3 regions of the Cutibacterium sp. KB22876 genome follow, and region 1 is predicted to be linked to each of the others. Evidence: riboswitches for the same ligand, from Rfam matches in the RefSeq annotation. Region 1 holds a riboswitch; each other region holds the start of a gene.
The links. Region 1 has a riboswitch for cobalamin ahead of cobO (cob(I)yrinic acid a,c-diamide adenosyltransferase). Riboswitches for the same ligand answer to the same signal wherever they lie in the genome.
Positions count from the first base shown of each region.

Region 1 (5,856 bases):
CCGGTGAAGCTCAGCACGCCCGCCTCGGCGACGCCCCGGAAGGGAAATTTGGCGGGCTCAACCGGCGCATGAGCAACACCGCAGCGCTGCTCGGATCGGTCGGAATTCGAGCCTGGACGAGGGCCAACCGCCTCAACGACGGCCTGGTCAACCGCGGATTCGAGTCCGCACTGGTGACCCTGCCCGTCAAACGCGTCGGATCAGCGCGGTTCAAGATCATCGTCGTCACCGTCATCGCCGCAGTCTGGGCGATCAGCTGGTCGACGACCGGAAGGATTTTCAGATGAGTGACGAAGCCCTGTTGTCGACCGAGCACCTGTACGCCACTCACCCTGGCCGGCCCATGGTGCTCACCGACGTCAACGTGTCCTTCCGCGCTGGAGTTCGGGTGGCGATTCTGGGAGCAAACGGATCGGGCAAGACGACGCTGATGCGTTGCTTGTCGGGCTCCCTCAAGCCCGTCAAGGGCAAGGTCAAGAGAGGTGACACCGTGCTCGGTCACGGGCGCACCCAGCTTCGTGAGCACCGTCGGGCGGTTCAGCTCGTCCTTCAGGACCCCGACGACCAACTCTTCAGCGCTGACGTGAGCCAGGACGTCTCCTTCGGCCCGATGAACATGGGGCTGGACGTGGCGGAGGTGCGCGACCGCGTCGCCGAGGCCCTGCAGCTACTCGGGGCCAGCCATCTTGCCGAGCGTGCCACGCACCAGCTGTCCTACGGCGAACGCAAGAGGATTGCTGTCGCCGGTGCCGTCGCCATGCGCCCGGATCTGCTTCTCCTTGACGAGCCCACCGCCGGACTCGACCCGGTCGGCGTCACCAAGATGCTGGAGGCTTTGGACCGTCTGCGCGACCACGGTACGACCGTGGCGATGGCTACCCATGACGTCGACCTGGCCCTGGCCTGGGCTGACGAGGCGCTCATCGTTGTCGACGGGGGAGTGCAGCAGGGGCCGATCGACGAGTTACTCGCAAATGTGACCATGGTGGAGAGGGCCCATCTACACCTGCCTTGGCCCCTCGAACTGGTCCGGCGTCTTGGGATGGATGAGCGTCCCCGAACGATGAGCGAGGTCGTCGCGATCCTGTCACACCTGGCGCCGAGCAGTCCGTGTTGACGTCATCGTTGTGACATCAGCGGCACAAGGCACTCTTGATGGGGCGGCCACAGTGCGGCGGTTCGATGGTCATCATGAACAGGTCAGCGCTGTCGGTTTCGGCAGTGCCACACCATGTGCGTTTCGCTGCCGAGCAGACCTGGGCTGCCTGCCTGCTGGCCTCCCAGATCAGCTGAGTCCAGGGTCAGACAACTGTGCACACTGGGTGGCTCGTCGTCACTCAGTGTGCTGCCAGGTCCACGCCACGACGGTGCGGGCCGGTTTCCAGCCCCGCAGCCGGCCGATGCTGTCGGCGGTCTCGACGCCGAACCTCATGAGGTCACCGCCCAGATCCCGGTGCAAGGACTCCACGAGCATCTCGGCCTCCATCGTCACCCCATGGACGACGAGCCGTCCCCCGATGGGTAGACGTGGTCGACACTGGGTGACGAGAGTTTCCGTCGCACCGCCGCCGATGAAGATGGCATCCGGGTCGGGCAGTCCCTCCGGCAGCCCCTTGGTGAGGTCGGCGTCGATGACCTCGAACTGGCCGGGCAGAGTGAGTTCTGCGGCATTCGTGCGGGCATTGGCGGCCCGTTCTGTCTTGCGCTCCACCCCGATGGCTCGGCAGGTCGGATCGGTGCGACACCACTCGACACCGATCGACCCGGCGCCGGTGCCGAGGTCCCACAGCAGCTGGCCCGGCATGGGTCGCAACGCTGCCAGAGCGACGGCCCTCACCGGATGTTTGGTGATGAGGCCGTCATGGGCGAAGTGCGTCTCGTCGAGGCCAGGCGTGCGTCCGAGGAGGGTGGCGTCAGGATCATGGGTCATGAGGGAAGCTTAGGGCAGTGCCGGGTGAGGACAACCCGACCCGTGTGACACAATCGACGGTGGCCCTCGGGGAGGAATCCGGTGTGAATCCGGAGCGGTCCCGCCACTGTGAGCGCCTCAGCGCGAGCCAGGTCGATCCTGCGGGTCAGGTCACGGAAATCCCGTGACCCGACGGGCGCGGACCCGCAAGGAGGTCGTTCATGCCGCACGCGCGCAGTGGCGCCACACCAGACGACGGGCTGTCCACCAGACAGCGACGGTTACGGCCAGTTCTTGCTGTGAACACCGGCGAGGGCAAGGGCAAGACGACAGCGGCGATGGGTACCGCCCTGCGCGCCTGGAACCAAGGGTGGAGAGTCGGCGTCTTCCAGTTCGTGAAGTCCGGACGATGGCATGTCGGCGAGCAGGACGCCCTGCAAGCTCTCGGGAAACTCCACGAGGAGACCGGTGCCGGCGGTCCCGTCACATGGGAGGTCATGGGGACTGGATGGTCCTGGGCACGCTCCTTCGATGCCGCCGATGACCCCGAGGCCGCTGCCCGCGAGGGGTGGCGACACGTGTCGGAACTCCTGGCCAGCGAGGCGCTTGACTTCTACCTTCTTGACGAGTTCACCTACCCGCTGGACTGGGGATGGCTCGATGTCGACGAGGTCGTCGACACACTGGTCAACCGCCCCGGCACCCAGCACGTCGTCATCACTGGCCGTCGCGCCCCGGCAGCCCTCGTCGAGGTCGCAGACCTCGTCACCGAGATGACCAAGGTCAAGCACCCCTTCGACGCCGGTCAGCGTGGTCAGGCGGGAATCGAATGGTGATGCGCATTCCACGAATCCTCATCGCCGCCCCGGCGTCGGGAGGCGGTAAGACGACCGTCGCGACAGGTCTCATGGCAGCCCTGCGTGCCACCGGCCGGACGGTGGCGCCGTTCAAGGTCGGGCCGGATTACATCGATCCCGGTTACCACTCGATGGCCAGTGGTCGTCCGGGCCGCAACCTGGACTCCGTCATGTGTGGTGACGAGCTCATGGCCCCGCTGCTGGCCCATGGTTTCGTCACCCCCGATGCGGCGGACATTGCGGTCATCGAGGGAGTGATGGGCCTCTTCGACGGCCAGCTCGGGACCGGACGCGGGTCCAGCGCCGAGATCGCCACCTCGATCCAGACCCCGGTGGTCGTGGTCGTCGACACCGCTCATGCGTCCCTCACCCACGCCGCAGTGGTGGCAGGTCTGGCGACGTTTGATCCGAATGTCACGATCGCCGGTGTGATCCTCAACCGGGTCGCCTCTCCTCGTCATGGTGCCGAGGTCGTGCGCGGACTCGACCGACTCGGCATCCCGGTGCTGGGGCGGATTCCGCGCACCGAGTCGATCTTCGTGCCGTCTCGCCACCTGGGCCTGGTCCCGGCGGGGGAGTGGGAGCACTCCGCCTCCAAGGTCGCCGGCCTGGGTGACCTCATCGCCGAACACGTCGATCTCGACGCCGTTATGGACCTGGCCGATTCCGCACCCGACCTCGACGTCGAGCCTTGGGATCCGCGAGCCGCTCTGCAATCAGCTGGCTGGCAAGGCCATTCCTTCGACGAGCCGCCGGTGGTCGGAATCTTCGCGGGGCGAGCCTTCACCTTCCGCTACCCCGAGACCACCGAGATGTTGCGGGCGGCCGGGTTCCGGGTCGTCGACGTCGATCCCCTCACCGATCGACATCTTCCGGACGGCATCCAGGGCCTGTACCTGGGCGGTGGATTCCCGGAGATGCACGCCACGGATTTGGAGGACAACACCGAGCTCGCGGCAGATGTCCGCGCCCATGCCGAGGCCGGGATGCCGATCGTCGCGGAGTGCGCCGGGCTTCTCTACCTCTGCCGCCACCTCGACGGGCGCGACATGGCAGGCGTCCTTCCGATGGACGCGGCGATGGCGACGAGGCTGACGATGGGGTACCGGGTCGCCACCCGCAACTCCATCAGCGTCGTCGGCCACGAATTCCACCGCACCACGACGACGCCATTGGCTGACGTCGACCCGGCTTGGCACATCACCATGCCCGACGGCACCGATCGTGCCGAGGGAGCTCTGGGAGACCCTGCTTCTCTGGGGAGTCCCACCGTTCAGGCCTCCTACCTGCACCTGCACTGGGCCGGTCACCCCTCCCAGGCGGCGTGGTTTGCCCGTGAGGTGGCGAGGTTCCACGAGGGGAGGGGGGCCCAGGACACCGAGCCTGACCTCAATCACCACGGGGACAGCGACATTGCTGACGGTCTGGTCGACCTGGCCGTCAACGTCCGCGTCCTCGAGCCGCCGCAGTGGCTTCGCGACGCAATCACCTCCACCGAGCACGACTGGGCGCGTTATCCTGACGCCGCCCCGGCCCGGGACGCCCTGGCCACCATGCACGGTGTGGGAACCGACATGGTTCTGCCCACTTCCGGAGCAGCCGAGGCCTTCCCCCTCATTGCGACCACGCAGCCGCACCACGCTGCGGTCGTCCATCCTCAGTTCACCGAGCCGGAGGTAGCTCTGAGATCAGCCGGGATTGACGTCGACCGAGTCATCCTCAATGCCTCCGACGGGTTCGCACTGGATCCGGCCCTCGTCCCGGAGGATGCCGACCTCGTCATTGTCGGTAACCCCACGAACCCCACCGGTCGGCTGCACCCGGCGTCCGACCTGCTGACCCTGCGCCGCCCGGATCGGATCCTCGTCGTCGACGAAGCCTTCATGGACGCCACTGACGAGTCCCAGTCCCTCATCGGCAACGACATGGGCGACCTGCTGGTGCTGCGTTCCCTGACGAAGACCTACGGGCTGGCCGGGATCCGTGCCGGATACGTCGTCGGGGATCCGCGACTCATCGCACGTCTGGCGGCTCACCAGACCCCGTGGTCGGTGTCCACCCCGGCCGTCGCGGCCATGGTCTCCTGCACCTCCGAGGAAGCGTCTCGGTTCCGCAACCAGCTGCGCGACGAGATTCCCGCGGCCCGCGCCGACCTCGTCGGACGCCTTCGAGAACTCGGTCTGACCATCGTCGATTCCGAGGCTCCCTTCGTGCTCGTCGACACCTCGTCAATCAGCGGCGAATCGGTGCGTCTTCCTCTGGCTGATCGCGGGTTTGCCGTGAGGCGCGGGGAGACCTTCCCCGGTCTCGATCCCAGCTGGATCAGACTTGCCGTCCGTGACACGAAGACACATGCTGAGCTCGCCCGAGCCATCTCCGATCTGACAGCACACCAACCCAAGGAAAACTGATGTCCTACTCCCCAGAACTCGTTCCCGGCACTGTCACCCTCGTCGGAGGTGGCCCCGGTGATCCCGGGCTGCTGACCGTTGCAGGGCTGGAGGCAGTGCGTCAGGCCGACGTCATCCTCCATGACCGTCTCGCTCCGGTCGTCGTCATGGACGAGAATCCCGACGCCGAGAAGATCCCGGTCGGCAAGGTGCCGCGCGGGCCCTACGTCCCGCAGGAGCGCACCAACGAGCTGCTCATCGAGCATGCCAGGGCCGGGCGAAAGGTGGTGCGCCTCAAGGGTGGCGACTCCTTCGTCTTCGGACGTGGTGGCGAGGAGTGGCAGGCCTGCGCTGCTGCCGGTGTTCCGGTGCGCGTCATTCCCGGCGTCACCTCCTGCGTGGCCGGCCCCGAACTCATGGGAGTCCCACTGACCCACCGTCATTTGGTTCAGGGATTCACCGTCGTCTCGGGGCACGTCGCCCCCGGCGACACCCGGTCCGAACTCGACTGGGCACAGATCGCCAAGACCGGCACCACCCTCGTCATCCTCATGGGCGTGGCGCACATTGGTGACATCGCTGCACGCCTCATGGAAGGTGGACTTGCCGGTGACACCCCCGTCGCCGTCGTCGCGGACGCCTCACTGTTCACCCAGCGATCCCTGACGACGACCCTGGAGAAGGCTGCCGAGGACATGGT
Region 1 is NZ_AP040858.1:1,105,502-1,111,357, forward strand. It holds gene cbiQ (cobalt ECF transporter T component CbiQ) at 1-287, shown strand, start outside; gene AC6I1W_RS05045 (energy-coupling factor ABC transporter ATP-binding protein) at 284-1,117, shown strand; gene cbiT (precorrin-6Y C5,15-methyltransferase (decarboxylating) subunit CbiT) at 1,334-1,930, opposite strand; cobalamin riboswitch at 1,954-2,090, shown strand; gene cobO (cob(I)yrinic acid a,c-diamide adenosyltransferase) at 2,131-2,745, shown strand; gene cobBC (bifunctional hydrogenobyrinic acid a,c-diamide synthase/histidinol phosphate aminotransferase CobBC) at 2,745-5,177, shown strand; gene cobA (uroporphyrinogen-III C-methyltransferase) at 5,177-5,856, shown strand, end outside.

Region 2 (5,856 bases), 840 kb from region 1:
CCATTCCTGCTCCGGGGGTGATGGGTGCGGCAGGTTTGGGAGAGTCCGCGGATCCGCTGGCGTAGCTGGTGCTGGTGGTCGTCGGGGTGGGGGTTGCTGACTCGGCACTGGCGGAAAGCGGCATCGATACCAGACCGACGGCGACGAGGAGAGTGAGCAATGTCTGCCGAAGCTTCACGACGCCAGTCAAGCAGGCGCCGCCGACACGTGGTCGACGGCGCCTGTTCGTGTTTGCTGCCACGAGGTCGGTTGGCAGCCCTGGTCATCGTCAGGACTGCTGGAAGGTTCCGGTGATCGACGCGGAGTCCAGCTCGCTGGTGTGGATGGCGAAGCGGACCTGGACGTTGGCGGCGTCGTCAGGAATGTCGAGATGCTCGCTCGGCATGGCATGGACGGTGTGGATGTAGCGGTGGGCCGGTCCGGGCGGCGGGCAGGCGCCGGAGTAGCCGTCCTCCTGGTAGTCGTTGGTCCACTCGCGCACGCCGGAGGGCAGCGGGCCGCCTTCGTCGAGGGAGGTGACGTCGGCCGGGATGTCGGCGAGGATCCAGTGCCAGAAGCCGGAACCAGTGGGGGCGTCGGGATCGTAGATGGTGATCGCGTAGGACTTGGTGCCCTCCGGGCCGGGCGTCCAGCTCAACTGCGGGCTGACGTTCTTGCCGCCCGCATCGGCGTGGGCGTAGGCCAGGGCGATCGGCTGGCCTTCCTTGATGGACGTGCTGGTGATCTCCATGGGTTGTGTCCTTTCCCTTGGCGTGTGTCCATGATGCCAGCCTGATGTGCGATCCGAAGGGCGTGGCAACTGGCTCTGATCGCGGGGGAGCGCACCCGCCACGGCGAGACGAGGGGGCGGGTGCGCGGATGCGTCGAGATGCGTATACCCTTCATCTTGTGCTGGTTCTCATCGCGAGGCACCAGATGTAGGGGTTTCTCGACATCTGGCGGTGATGGGAGGAAAGAGGGAATCCGGTGGGAAACCGGAACTGCCCCGCAGCGGTGACAGGGAACGACGGCGACACACGCACTGGCCATCCGGCTGGGAAGCGTCGCTCGGTAGGAACCCGTCTGGCGACGGAAAGCCCTGAAGTCCGAAGACCTGCCAGTGCCCGGGTCAGCGACCCGGTACGACTACGGGCGCGCGGGACGACCCGGGGCGAACCTGCTCCACCCGTGCGCTGCTTCGAGGAGAGAGCATGTCGACCACCCTTCATTCGGTGTCCATCAGCCAGCAGCGAGCAGTACCAGCATCCATCCGCAAGAGGGACGGACGGGTCATCGGATTCGACTCGACGAAGATCGTCGAGGCCGTCCGCAAGGCCTTCGTCGCCTGTGGCATCGACGCCCCCGAACTCCTGGCCTCCGAGGTCGCCCTCGAGGTGCTCTCCCGACTGAGCGAGATGGGTGAGGACACCCCTGACGTCGAGGCCATCCAGGACCTCGTCGAGAAGGCCCTCATGGATCAGGGACATGACGACGTCGCCAAGGCCTACATCCTCTACCGTCAGCGTCGCACCGTCGCCCGCGACCAGCAGTCCGCCCTCATGCGCACCCTGCGCGAGATCACCTTCGCCTCCGCCGAGGAGGCTGACGCTAAGCGGGAGAACGCCAACGTCGACGGCAACTCCGCAATGGGGTCGATGCTGCGCTACGGAACCGAGTCGGCCAAGCAGTTCAACCTGCTCGAGGTGCTCGACCCCACCCATGCCGCCGCCCATCGTGACGGGGACATCCACATCCACGACCTCGACTTCCTCACCCTGACGACCACCTGTTGCCAGATCAACCTCACCGATCTCTTCGAGCACGGCTTCTCCACCGGCCACGGCGTGCTGCGAACCCCGCAATCGATCGGGTCGTACGCGGCCCTGGCCTGCATCGCGATCCAGTCCAACCAGAATGACCAACACGGTGGCCAGGCGGTGCCGAACTTTGACCGAGACATGGCGCCGGGGGTCGCCAAGACCTTCGTCAAGGCCGCCCAAATCGGTCTGACGAGGACTTTCGAGGTTCTCGGTGGTGACGAGGAGCATCTCGACGAGGTGCGCGAGGCGGCCTCCGGGTGGGTGCTGGAGCCGGATGCCGCCGCGCTGGCCCGTGAGAAGGAGCAGCTGGCGGAACTGTTCGCCGGGCTCATTGACGACACCGACCGGGTCGCCGACAGAGTCCGTCGCCAGGCTGTCGAGGAGACGCGTCGTCAGACCTACCAGGCGATGGAGGCCCTCATCGCCAACCTCAACACCATGAATTCGCGAGCCGGGGCGCAGACCCCGTTCTCGTCGATCAATTACGGCACCGACACCAGCCCGGAGGCGCGGATGGTGATGCATTGCCTGCTGGAGGCCACCGAAGCCGGTCTGGGCGGCGGGGAGACCGCGATCTTCCCGATCCAGATCTTCCGGGTGCAGAAGGGTGTCAATCTCGACGACGACGACCCCAACCACGACCTGTTCCGGCTGGCCTGTCGTGTGAGTGCCAAGCGCCTCTTCCCGAACTTCTCCTTCCAGGATGCCCCGTTCAACGCCGAGTACTACGTGCCCGGCCATCCCGAGACCGAGATCGCCTACATGGGCTGCCGCACCCGGGTGATGTCGAACGTCCATGACCCCTCGCAGGCCCAGACCTGGGGACGCGGGAACCTGTCCTTCACCTCGATCAACCTGCCGAGGCTGGCGATCGAGGCCAACCACGACGTCGATGTTTTCTTCACCTCCTTCGACCGGATGATCGACCTCGTCATCGACCAGTTGCTCGACCGGCTCAAGATCCAGTCCCACAAGCTGGTGCGAAACTTCCCCTTCCTCATGGGGCAGGGGGTCTGGATCGGCTCGGAGAACTTGGGGCCTGACGATGCCGTCGCCGAGGTGCTCGAGCACGGGACCCTGTCGGTGGGGTTCATCGGGCTGGCCGAGACTTTGACGGCCTTGGTCGGTGTCCACCACGGTGAGTCGGAGGAGGCCCAGCAGCTCGGCTTGCGGATCGTCGGTCACCTGCGAGAGAGGATGGACGAGGCCGCCGAGCGCACCGGGTTGAACTTCTCGGCCCTGGCCACCCCAGCCGAGGGACTGTCGGGACGATTCGTGCGGATGGACCGTCAGCGTTACGGGTCGATCCCGGGAGTCACCGACCGGGAGTACTACACCAACAGCTTCCACGTGCCGGTCTGGTACCACATCGGTGCTGCGGACAAGATCCGCATTGAGGCTCCTTATCACGCCTTCACCAACGGCGGTCACATCTCGTACGTCGAACTGTCGGGCGATCCGGCACGCAACGTCGACGCCTTCGAGGCCCTCGTGCGGTACATGGCTGCCAGCGGCATCGGGTACGGGTCCATCAACCATCCGGTCGACCGGGATCCTCAGTGCGGCTACACCGGGATCATCGACGACGAGTGTCCCAAGTGCGGCCGTCACGAGGATTCCGGGTCCTTCGACCGGATTCGCCGCATCACCGGCTACCTCGTCGGTGGGCTGGACAGATTCAACGACGCCAAGCGGGCCGAGGTCCGCGACCGCGTCAAGCACGGATGAGACCGGAGCGAGGATGAGGGTTGCCGGGATCGAGCCGGAGTCGATCGTCGATGGTCCCGGCATCCGCTTTACGGTCTTCGCGCAGGGATGCCCGCTGAAGTGTCCCGGATGCCAGAACCCTGGTACCTGGGATCCCTGCGGTGGCCAGGAGATCGACGTCGAGGAGATCATCACCGAGATGAGGTCGTCGTTGTTGGCGTCCGGATTGACGCTCTCGGGCGGTGAGGCGAGTCGTCAACCTGGAGATTGCGCGACGTTGTCCCGTGCTGCCCACGAAATGGGGTGGGACGTCTGGGCATGGTCCGGATTCACCATGGATGCCCTGCTGCGTCAGGCCCGTCACAACCCAGAGCTGGCCGAGATGCTGGACCAGGTGGACGTCCTGGTCGACGGACCTTTCCAGCTGGCACGACGCACCCTCACCCTGCCATGGCGGGGAAGCGGAAACCAGCGGATCATCGACGTCCCTGCGACCCTGCGCGAGGGGCGAGTGGTGGAGTGGGAATCCGTCAGTCCAGCCGGCTGAAGGCCCTTGTCCGAAGTACCAGGTCCTCGGCCTCGTCACACTCGTCGAGGTCGACGGTCGCGGTGATCGACCAGTCGTGGTTGCCGGCAGGGTCGTCGATGATCTGACGAACCAACCAGATCCGGGCGTCGCGGCGTCCCGACTCCTTCTCGATCATGAACAGACCGGGGGCGCGGGCGTCCGGGCCGTCGTTGATCTCGTCGTGCTCGTCCCAGTAGTCGCCCAGGGTGTCCTCCCAGGCATTGGTCGTCATGGCAGAACTGTCGGGCTCGAGGGCTCCCAGGGCCTCGAAGTCGTCGTCTGCGGCCAGGATCACCTTGCGGAACAAGGCATTGCGCACCATGACGGTGAAGGCCCGCTGGTTGGAGGTGAAGGTCCGTACCGGACGGACCTCTTCGGATTCCTCATCGACGGGATGGGTGAGTTCCTCCCACTCGTCGATGAGGGAGGAGTCGGTGGAGCGGACGACCTCGCCCAGCCAGGAGATGACGTCGGCAAGTTCCTCGGTCCGCTCGGACTCGGGGACTGTCTGACGCAGCGCACGGTAGGCGTCGGTCAGATAGCGCAGCACCAGACCCTCGCTGCGTTGCACCTTGTAATGGGCGCAGAACTCGCCGAAGGTCATGGCGCGTTCGTACATGTCGCGCACGACCGACTTGGGCTGCAGGGCGTCGGAGGGAATCCACGGGTGGCTTGGGGCGAAGATTTCGAACAAGGCGTCGAGGGTCTCCTCGAGCGGGCGTGGCCACTCGATCTCCTCGACGGCGGCCATCCGATCCTCGTAGTCGTAGCCGTCCTCCTTCATGCGTGCGATGGCCTCGCCACGCGCGGCATGCTGCTGGGCTATGAGGACGCTCATCGGATTGTCGAGGGTGGCCTCGATGACGCTGACGACGTCGAGGGCGTGAGTAGGGGACTCCGGGTCGAGGGTCGCGACGGCCTCGCTGGCGAAGGCCGACAGCGGCTGGTTGAGGGCGAAGTCATCCTGCAGGGCCTCGTTCATCGCGAATTTGCGGCCACCGGGGGTGGGCTCGTCGAGACGGTGGACGACCTCGGAGCGCAGCAGGGACAGCCCGATCTGCACGGCGCGACGGTAGAGGCGACGCCGCTCGGCGACGGCCGGGGTGGAGGAGTCGACGAGGTGCTGGACCGCCCGAGCGGTGTCCTCGTCACGCTGCAGCAGGTTGAGCAGCATCGCCTCGGTGATCCTCATCCGGGCGTGGAGGGTCTCCGGGGTGGACTCGATGAGTTTGGTGAAGGTTTCCTCGGAGTAGTTGACGAACCCCTCCGGTGGCTTGTGACGCTGCACCTTGCGACGCTTCTTGGGGTCGTCTCCGGCCTTGGCAAGGGCCTTCTCGTTGGCGATGACGTGCTCGGGTGCCTGGGCGACGACGTAGCCGACGGTGTCGAATCCGGCCCGACCCGCGCGACCGGCGATCTGGTGGAACTCACGGGACTTCAGGACTCGGGTGCGTCGACCGTCGAACTTCGTCAGGGAGGTGAACATGACGGTGCGGATCGGCACGTTGATGCCGACCCCGAGGGTGTCGGTGCCACAAATGACCTTGAGCTTGCCCTGTTGGGCGAGGGTTTCGACGAGGCGTCGGTACTTCGGAAGCATCCCGGCGTGGTGGACCCCGATGCCCGAGGTGATGAACTTGCGCACCGTCGAGCCGAATCCCTTGGAGAAGCGGAAGTCGGCGATCTCGGCGGCGATGGCATGACGCTCCTCGGTGCTCACCAACTTCATCGACGTCATGGACTGGGCGCGTTCCAGAGCCTGCTTCTGGGACGGATGGACGA
Region 2 is NZ_AP040858.1:265,587-271,442, reverse strand. It holds gene AC6I1W_RS01250 (cutinase family protein) at 1-4, opposite strand, end outside; gene AC6I1W_RS01245 (YbhB/YbcL family Raf kinase inhibitor-like protein) at 269-730, opposite strand; cobalamin riboswitch at 905-1,115, shown strand; gene AC6I1W_RS01240 (anaerobic ribonucleoside triphosphate reductase) at 1,191-3,527, shown strand; gene nrdG (anaerobic ribonucleoside-triphosphate reductase activating protein) at 3,541-4,053, shown strand; gene AC6I1W_RS01230 (DEAD/DEAH box helicase) at 4,037-5,856, opposite strand, start outside.
Region 2: it holds a riboswitch for cobalamin, as region 1 does, so the genes downstream of both, AC6I1W_RS01240 (anaerobic ribonucleoside triphosphate reductase) here and cobO (cob(I)yrinic acid a,c-diamide adenosyltransferase) in region 1, are expected to answer to the same signal.

Region 3 (5,856 bases), 110 kb from region 1:
TGAGGTCGTGGAGAACGCCCTGCTTGGCCTTGACAAGGAGTTTGACCGACTCGGGTGATGCTGAGGGTGACATTGGGTGCGGTTCTTGGTCAGCCCCGGGATGGGAGCGAGGGCGACAGTAACGCTTGACCAGAGCAGAACGGTGGGCGGGGGGTACCCCCCGCCCACCTCCAGCGTCACATCGGCATCCGCCCTATCAGGATCCGGTCGTCGAACCACTGCCAGACCTGAGCAGTCTCGGTGAATCCGGCCGCGCGCATCGAGGCGAAATGGAACTCGGCGCTGACCTTCCGAGAGATGTCCTTGTCCGCCCAACGACGTCGGAACTCCTCGGCCTCGGACTCCCATCCAGGCATGGCCAAGGCTGCGTCCCACCATTCCTGCCAGGACATTGCCCCGTCGTCTCGCATCTGAGCCTCGGTGCGGTCTCGTTCTGCCGGGGCCAATTCAGCCAGGAAAGGCTCAGTGGCCTTGTCGAAGAAGAGATGATCGGCATTGAGCAGGATCCCGCCAGGGGTCAGCACCGAGGCGATGTCCTGGTGCACCCTCGCCAACTCATCGGGCTCGAACCAGTGCAGGGCCGTCGCGCTGACAGCGGCATCAAAGGGTTCCTCAGCCCACCGGGCCGCCCATCCAGGCTCCCGTAGGTCGACATCGACGATCTCAATTCGATCCGGGTGTGGCGTCGTTTCGCGGAACAGCCGCATGAGCACCGGGTCGCGATCGATCCCCACACAGCTGGCGTCACCAAATCTCTGCGTGACGGCGTTTGACAAGGATCCAGGTCCACAGCACACGTCGAGGACGCGCAATGGGTGATCGGGTTGCAGGACCTCCCCACAAGGGCCGGACGCGACGAGGCGGCCTTGATCAAGCAACACCAGTCGGTCGCATGCTCGAGCTGCCAGGTTGAGGTTATGGAGCACGATCACGGTGGTGGCGTCAATGGTTTTGACGAGGTCGAGCAGGGCGAACTGATGGCCGATGTCGAGGTGATTGGTGGGCTCGTCGAGCAGCAGATGGCCGGCCTGCTGGGCGATGGCTCGGGCGACGAGAACCCTCTGACGTTCCCCGCCGGACAACTGGGTGACGAGTCGATCCGCGAGACCTGTCAGGTCCGTTCTCGTCAGGGCATTGTCGACGATGTCACGATCGGTCGCATCCCCGTATCCCATGAGGGATCGGTGGGGGAGTCGTCCCAGGGAGACGGTGTCGCGAACCGTCAGCGGCAGGGCTTGATCGGGAATCTGAGAGACGACGGCGACCTCGCGCGCAATCTCGCGGCGATTCATGGCTGAGAGATCATGGTCGCTGACGGTGACTCGTCCGGAGGCAATCGCGACGTTGCGGTACAGCGCAGACAACAAGGTTGACTTTCCTGCGCCATTGGGGCCGACGACCCCGATGGTCACGCCCTGATCCGCTGAAAGATCGACGCCGTCGAGGACAACCCGCTGTCCTCGGTGAATGACTAAGTCGGAAGCGGTGATCATGCCATCGCCTCCCGTCGCACCAACACGAGGAGGAACGGCGCGCCGAGCAGACCCGTGATGACTCCGATGGGCAGTTCGGCTGGGCTGAACACGGTGCGTGAGAAGGTGTCGGCCCACATCAGGAAGATGGCTCCGGCCATAGCCGAGGAGACCACCAACCGACGGTGGCCATGACCGATGAAGGATCGCATGAGGTGGGGGATGACCAGTCCGACGAAACCGATGCCGCCGGAGATAGCCACCGCCATGGCCACCCCAGCCGATACGGGGACGAGAAGCAGCACATGGATGACGGTCGGGTCGATCCCGACCGCGGTGGCCGTGGAATCCCCGGACGCCAACGCGTCGAGCCATGGGGCACATGCCCACAGCAGTACAGTCAGAACGATCGCCACGGCAACGTTCGTCCATCCCTGCCCCCAGCTGGCTCGAGACAGGTCACCGAGGGTCCAGAACATCACCGCGCGTGCAGTCTCGGCCGAGTCGGAGGAGATGATGATGAAATTGGTGACGGCTTGAAAGATGAATCCCACCGCGAGACCGGCGAGGACGAGACGCAGCGTCGACGAGTTCCGGCCGCCGCCCATGAACAGCACGATCGCGGTCGACAGCAGCGCTCCCAGGAAGGCCATGCCGGCTACTGCGAATGACGAGGTGACGCCGACGATGATGATCGCCGCGGCAGCTCCCGAGGAGGCTCCCGCGCTCACGCCAAGTACGTAGGGCTCTGCGAGGGGGTTGCGAACCACGGCTCGGAGTGCGACTCCGGCGACACCGAGGGTCGCGCCGACGCCGAGCCCGGTGACGATGCGAGGCATGCGGTTCTGCCAGACGATCGCGTCGGTAATGGAGTCCCAGGTCACGTGAATGGGAATGTCACAATGGTCGGCGAGTACCCCCAAGACCTGACCGATGGGTACCGGTGCGGCACCAAAGGCAATCGAGAGTACCGGCATGAGCACGAGGAGAGTCACGAGTAGGAAGAAGCGAGTCGGGGTACGGCGGTGAAGGAGTCGAGCCAAGGGAAAGCCGTCCTCGTCAGGGCCGAATCGCGCGGCCGTCGGTCAGATACGGTCCAGGAGGTTTTCGGACTTGGCCTCAACCGAACGGGCGCCTTCCCGGTTTCCCAGTGGCTTGTCTGCCCGTTCGTCCGCCTTACCGCTGCGCGTCAGCCCCCGATTCACACGGGGTTCCCTACGCCGGACGCAGTCATCTTAGCCGTGCCTCACAAATGGAATTCGGTTACCCTCACATCGCAGCGTTGTCCTGTCTCCAGTACCTCATGAAGGCGATGTGGCGACGGTCGATGCCATACCCATCGGCGAGGGCCCGACGTCAGTGACGCACCATGGAGGGCTTCTCGCGAGTCAGCCGTCATCGACCCCCACGGTGTCGATCGGGATGACGATGGGCGTCCCGACATCCGGGGCATGGATGATGTGCGTGTGCAGGCCAAAGACTTCTCGCATGACGTCGGCGGTGATGACCTCGGTGGGGGTTCCGTTCGCTCGAATCTCCCCGTCACGCATGGCCACTAACCAGTCGCAGTAGCGCGCCGCCATGTTGATGTCATGGAGCACCATGACGATCGTCACCCCGTCACGGCGGTTGAGGTCACGCAACAAGCTGAGAACGTCGATCTGATGGGCCAGATCAAGGTAGGTCGTCGGTTCGTCGAGGAAGAGCACGTCGGTGTTCTGGGCCAAGGCCATGGCGATCCACACTCGCTGGCGCTGACCTCCGGACAGCTCGTCAACCGGTCGTCGGGCCAGCTCGACGATTCCAGTGCGTTCCAGCGCCGACGCCACCGCCTGCTCATCGGCGGTGGTCCATCGTCCGAAAATTCCTTGGTGAGGAGCGCGTCCGCGCGCCACCAGATCTGCGACGGTGATCGTCGTCGGAGCTGTCGGGGACTGCGGCAACAACCCGACGACACGGGCGAGTTGCCGGGTCGGCACAGTGGGGAGCTCCTGACCGTCCAGGACGACCTGACCGCTGCTGGGGCGGATCAAGCGTGTCATCGTCCGTAACAGGGTGGATTTGCCACAACCGTTCGGGCCAATGATTGCCCCGATCCTTCCGGTCGGGATGCTGAGGTCGAGGTGGTCCAGGACGGCGCGGTCTCCGTACCCAACCGATACCGCGTCGGCCTTCAGATGATGACTGGTTCTCACGCACTCTCCTTTCGAGACTGACGAGCCATGACGATGAGCAGGTACACCCCGCCCAGAATCCCGGTGACCAGCCCCACCGGATAGGTGTGTGACATGAGGTTGGCGCCGACGAAGTCGCACACCAGTACCAGGACCGATCCAGTGAGCGCGGAGGCCATGAGTGGGGCATCTCCTGGGCCACACAGTCGAAATGCAATCGGTCCGCACATCAGCGACACGAAGGCGATCGGTCCTGCAACGGCAGTGGCGCAGGCCAGCACGATGACCCCGACGATCATGAGCAGAGCACGAGTCCGCTCCACGTGTACCCCCAGCCCGGTGGCCAGGTCATCCCCCACGTCCATGGTCCCGAGGTGGCGAGAGTTGGCCAGCAGCACCGGTAGGCCGATGACAAGGACGACGGCGAGAGTGGCGGATTGGTCAGCGGAAGCCACGGCAAGGTTGCCCGCGAGCCAACGAGCAGCCCCAGCCGCATCATTGGGATCGGCGCGGACCATCAGCCACATCGTCCCTGCGGTCGCCATAGCCCCCGTCGCAATGCCCATGAGGATGAGCCGCTCGCCACCTGATGTGTCGTGGCGCGCAAGCCCGACGACGATGCCGGCCGTTACGATCGCTCCCGCGACGGCCAGACACGTCAGCTGCAGGCCGGACCATCCGAGCACGATGATTCCAGCTACCGCGGCAGTGTTGGCCCCGGCCGTGATCCCGATGACGTCAGGGCTTGCCAACGTGTTGCGCAGCAGGGCCTGGAACAATGCTCCGACAAGGCCAAATGCAGCGCCACAGAGAAGTCCGGCAATGGTGCGTGGGAGACGGAGGTCACCGATGATGAAGGATGCCGGGCCGACCTGCCCGCGGAGAGCGTCGACGACTTGTGACGGCGAGTACATCTGCTCGCCAAGGCACAGGCTGGCAATGAAAGCGGCGACAGTTGCCACCGACAAGATGGTCACGACCAGACCACGACGCAGGCGGCGGTGCCGTCGCCCCTGCCGCACGAGAGCAAGCGCGCTCATCGTTGTCTCACCTCCCGGCAACGGATCAGGGCGATGAACACCGGAGCTCCGATGATTGCGGTGACGATTCCCACCGCGACGTCGGCAGGCCGAGTGATGACGCGTCCCAGGACGTCGGACGCCAGCACCAGAACGGGTCCGCAGATGGCACACCATGCCAGCACCCGCCGATTGTCCGGGCCGACGACGGCCCGCACGGCGTGAGGGGCGATGAGCCCCACGAACCCGATGGGACCCGTCAGCGCCGTGGTTCCAGCTGCCAGCAGGACGGCGGCCACCGATGACGTCACCCGGACGACAGTCACTCGCGTCCCCAGGCCCGCTGCCAGGTCTTCTCCCAGCGCGAGGGTGTTCAGGCCTGGGGCGCTGATGGCAGCCAGCACCACTCCGACGAGGAGCAGAGGAGACACCGTCGCGATCTGTCCCAGATTGGGTCCGCTGAGGGATCCTGCCTGCCAGGTTCGGAAGGATTGCAGCAGGTTCGGGTGAGGTAACAACACCATCTGAATGAAACCGGTGAGGACGGCGGTGACGATGGCTCCGGCCAGTGCCAGTCGGACGGGAGTTGGCCGGCTGCGGCTTCCGGCTCCGATGAGCCAGACCAGGGCGGCAGCTGCGGTAGCCCCGGCAACGGCCAGCCAGACGTACTGGATTGGTGCCGTCAGGCCCAGGTGGGCGATACCGACGAGGACAGCGAGAGCGGCCCCGGAGTTGATGCCGAGAATTCCTGGATCGGCCAGGGGATTGCGGGTCAGCGCCTGCATGAGGGCGCCGGAGAGTGCGAGGGCGGCTCCGGACACCAGGCCGAGAACCGTGCGTGGAACGCGTGAGCGGATGACCTCGGCGACAAAGGGGTCAGCGGACGGCTGTCTCAGGGTCGTCCACAGATCATGGAGCGGGATGGATCGTGAACCCACCATCACCGAGGCCGCGCACAGACAGGCGAGCAGGACGGTGACGACGAGCAGGGTCCATCCCCTCCGTGGTGTCACGCCTTCGCCTTCGTGGCCGCTTCGGCCAGTCGCTCGACGAGCGGTCCCACCTGACCGGGGATGGACAAGGCACTGGCAGACATCGATGCCGCGAGCGGGGAGTTGTCCTCGAGAACGGCCACTGCTCCCTTGCGCACAGCGGTGATCTTCGAGAGCAACGGGTGCTTGGCGAGCAGAC
Region 3 is NZ_AP040858.1:996,458-1,002,313, forward strand. It holds gene AC6I1W_RS04500 (mycothione reductase) at 1-58, shown strand, start outside; gene AC6I1W_RS04505 (ATP-binding cassette domain-containing protein) at 177-1,493, opposite strand; gene AC6I1W_RS04510 (FecCD family ABC transporter permease) at 1,490-2,515, opposite strand; cobalamin riboswitch at 2,554-2,712, opposite strand; gene AC6I1W_RS04515 (ABC transporter ATP-binding protein) at 2,861-3,667, opposite strand; gene AC6I1W_RS04520 (FecCD family ABC transporter permease) at 3,664-4,686, opposite strand; gene AC6I1W_RS04525 (FecCD family ABC transporter permease) at 4,683-5,678, opposite strand; gene AC6I1W_RS04530 (ABC transporter substrate-binding protein) at 5,675-5,856, opposite strand, start outside.
Region 3: it holds a riboswitch for cobalamin, as region 1 does, so the genes downstream of both, AC6I1W_RS04510 (FecCD family ABC transporter permease) here and cobO (cob(I)yrinic acid a,c-diamide adenosyltransferase) in region 1, are expected to answer to the same signal.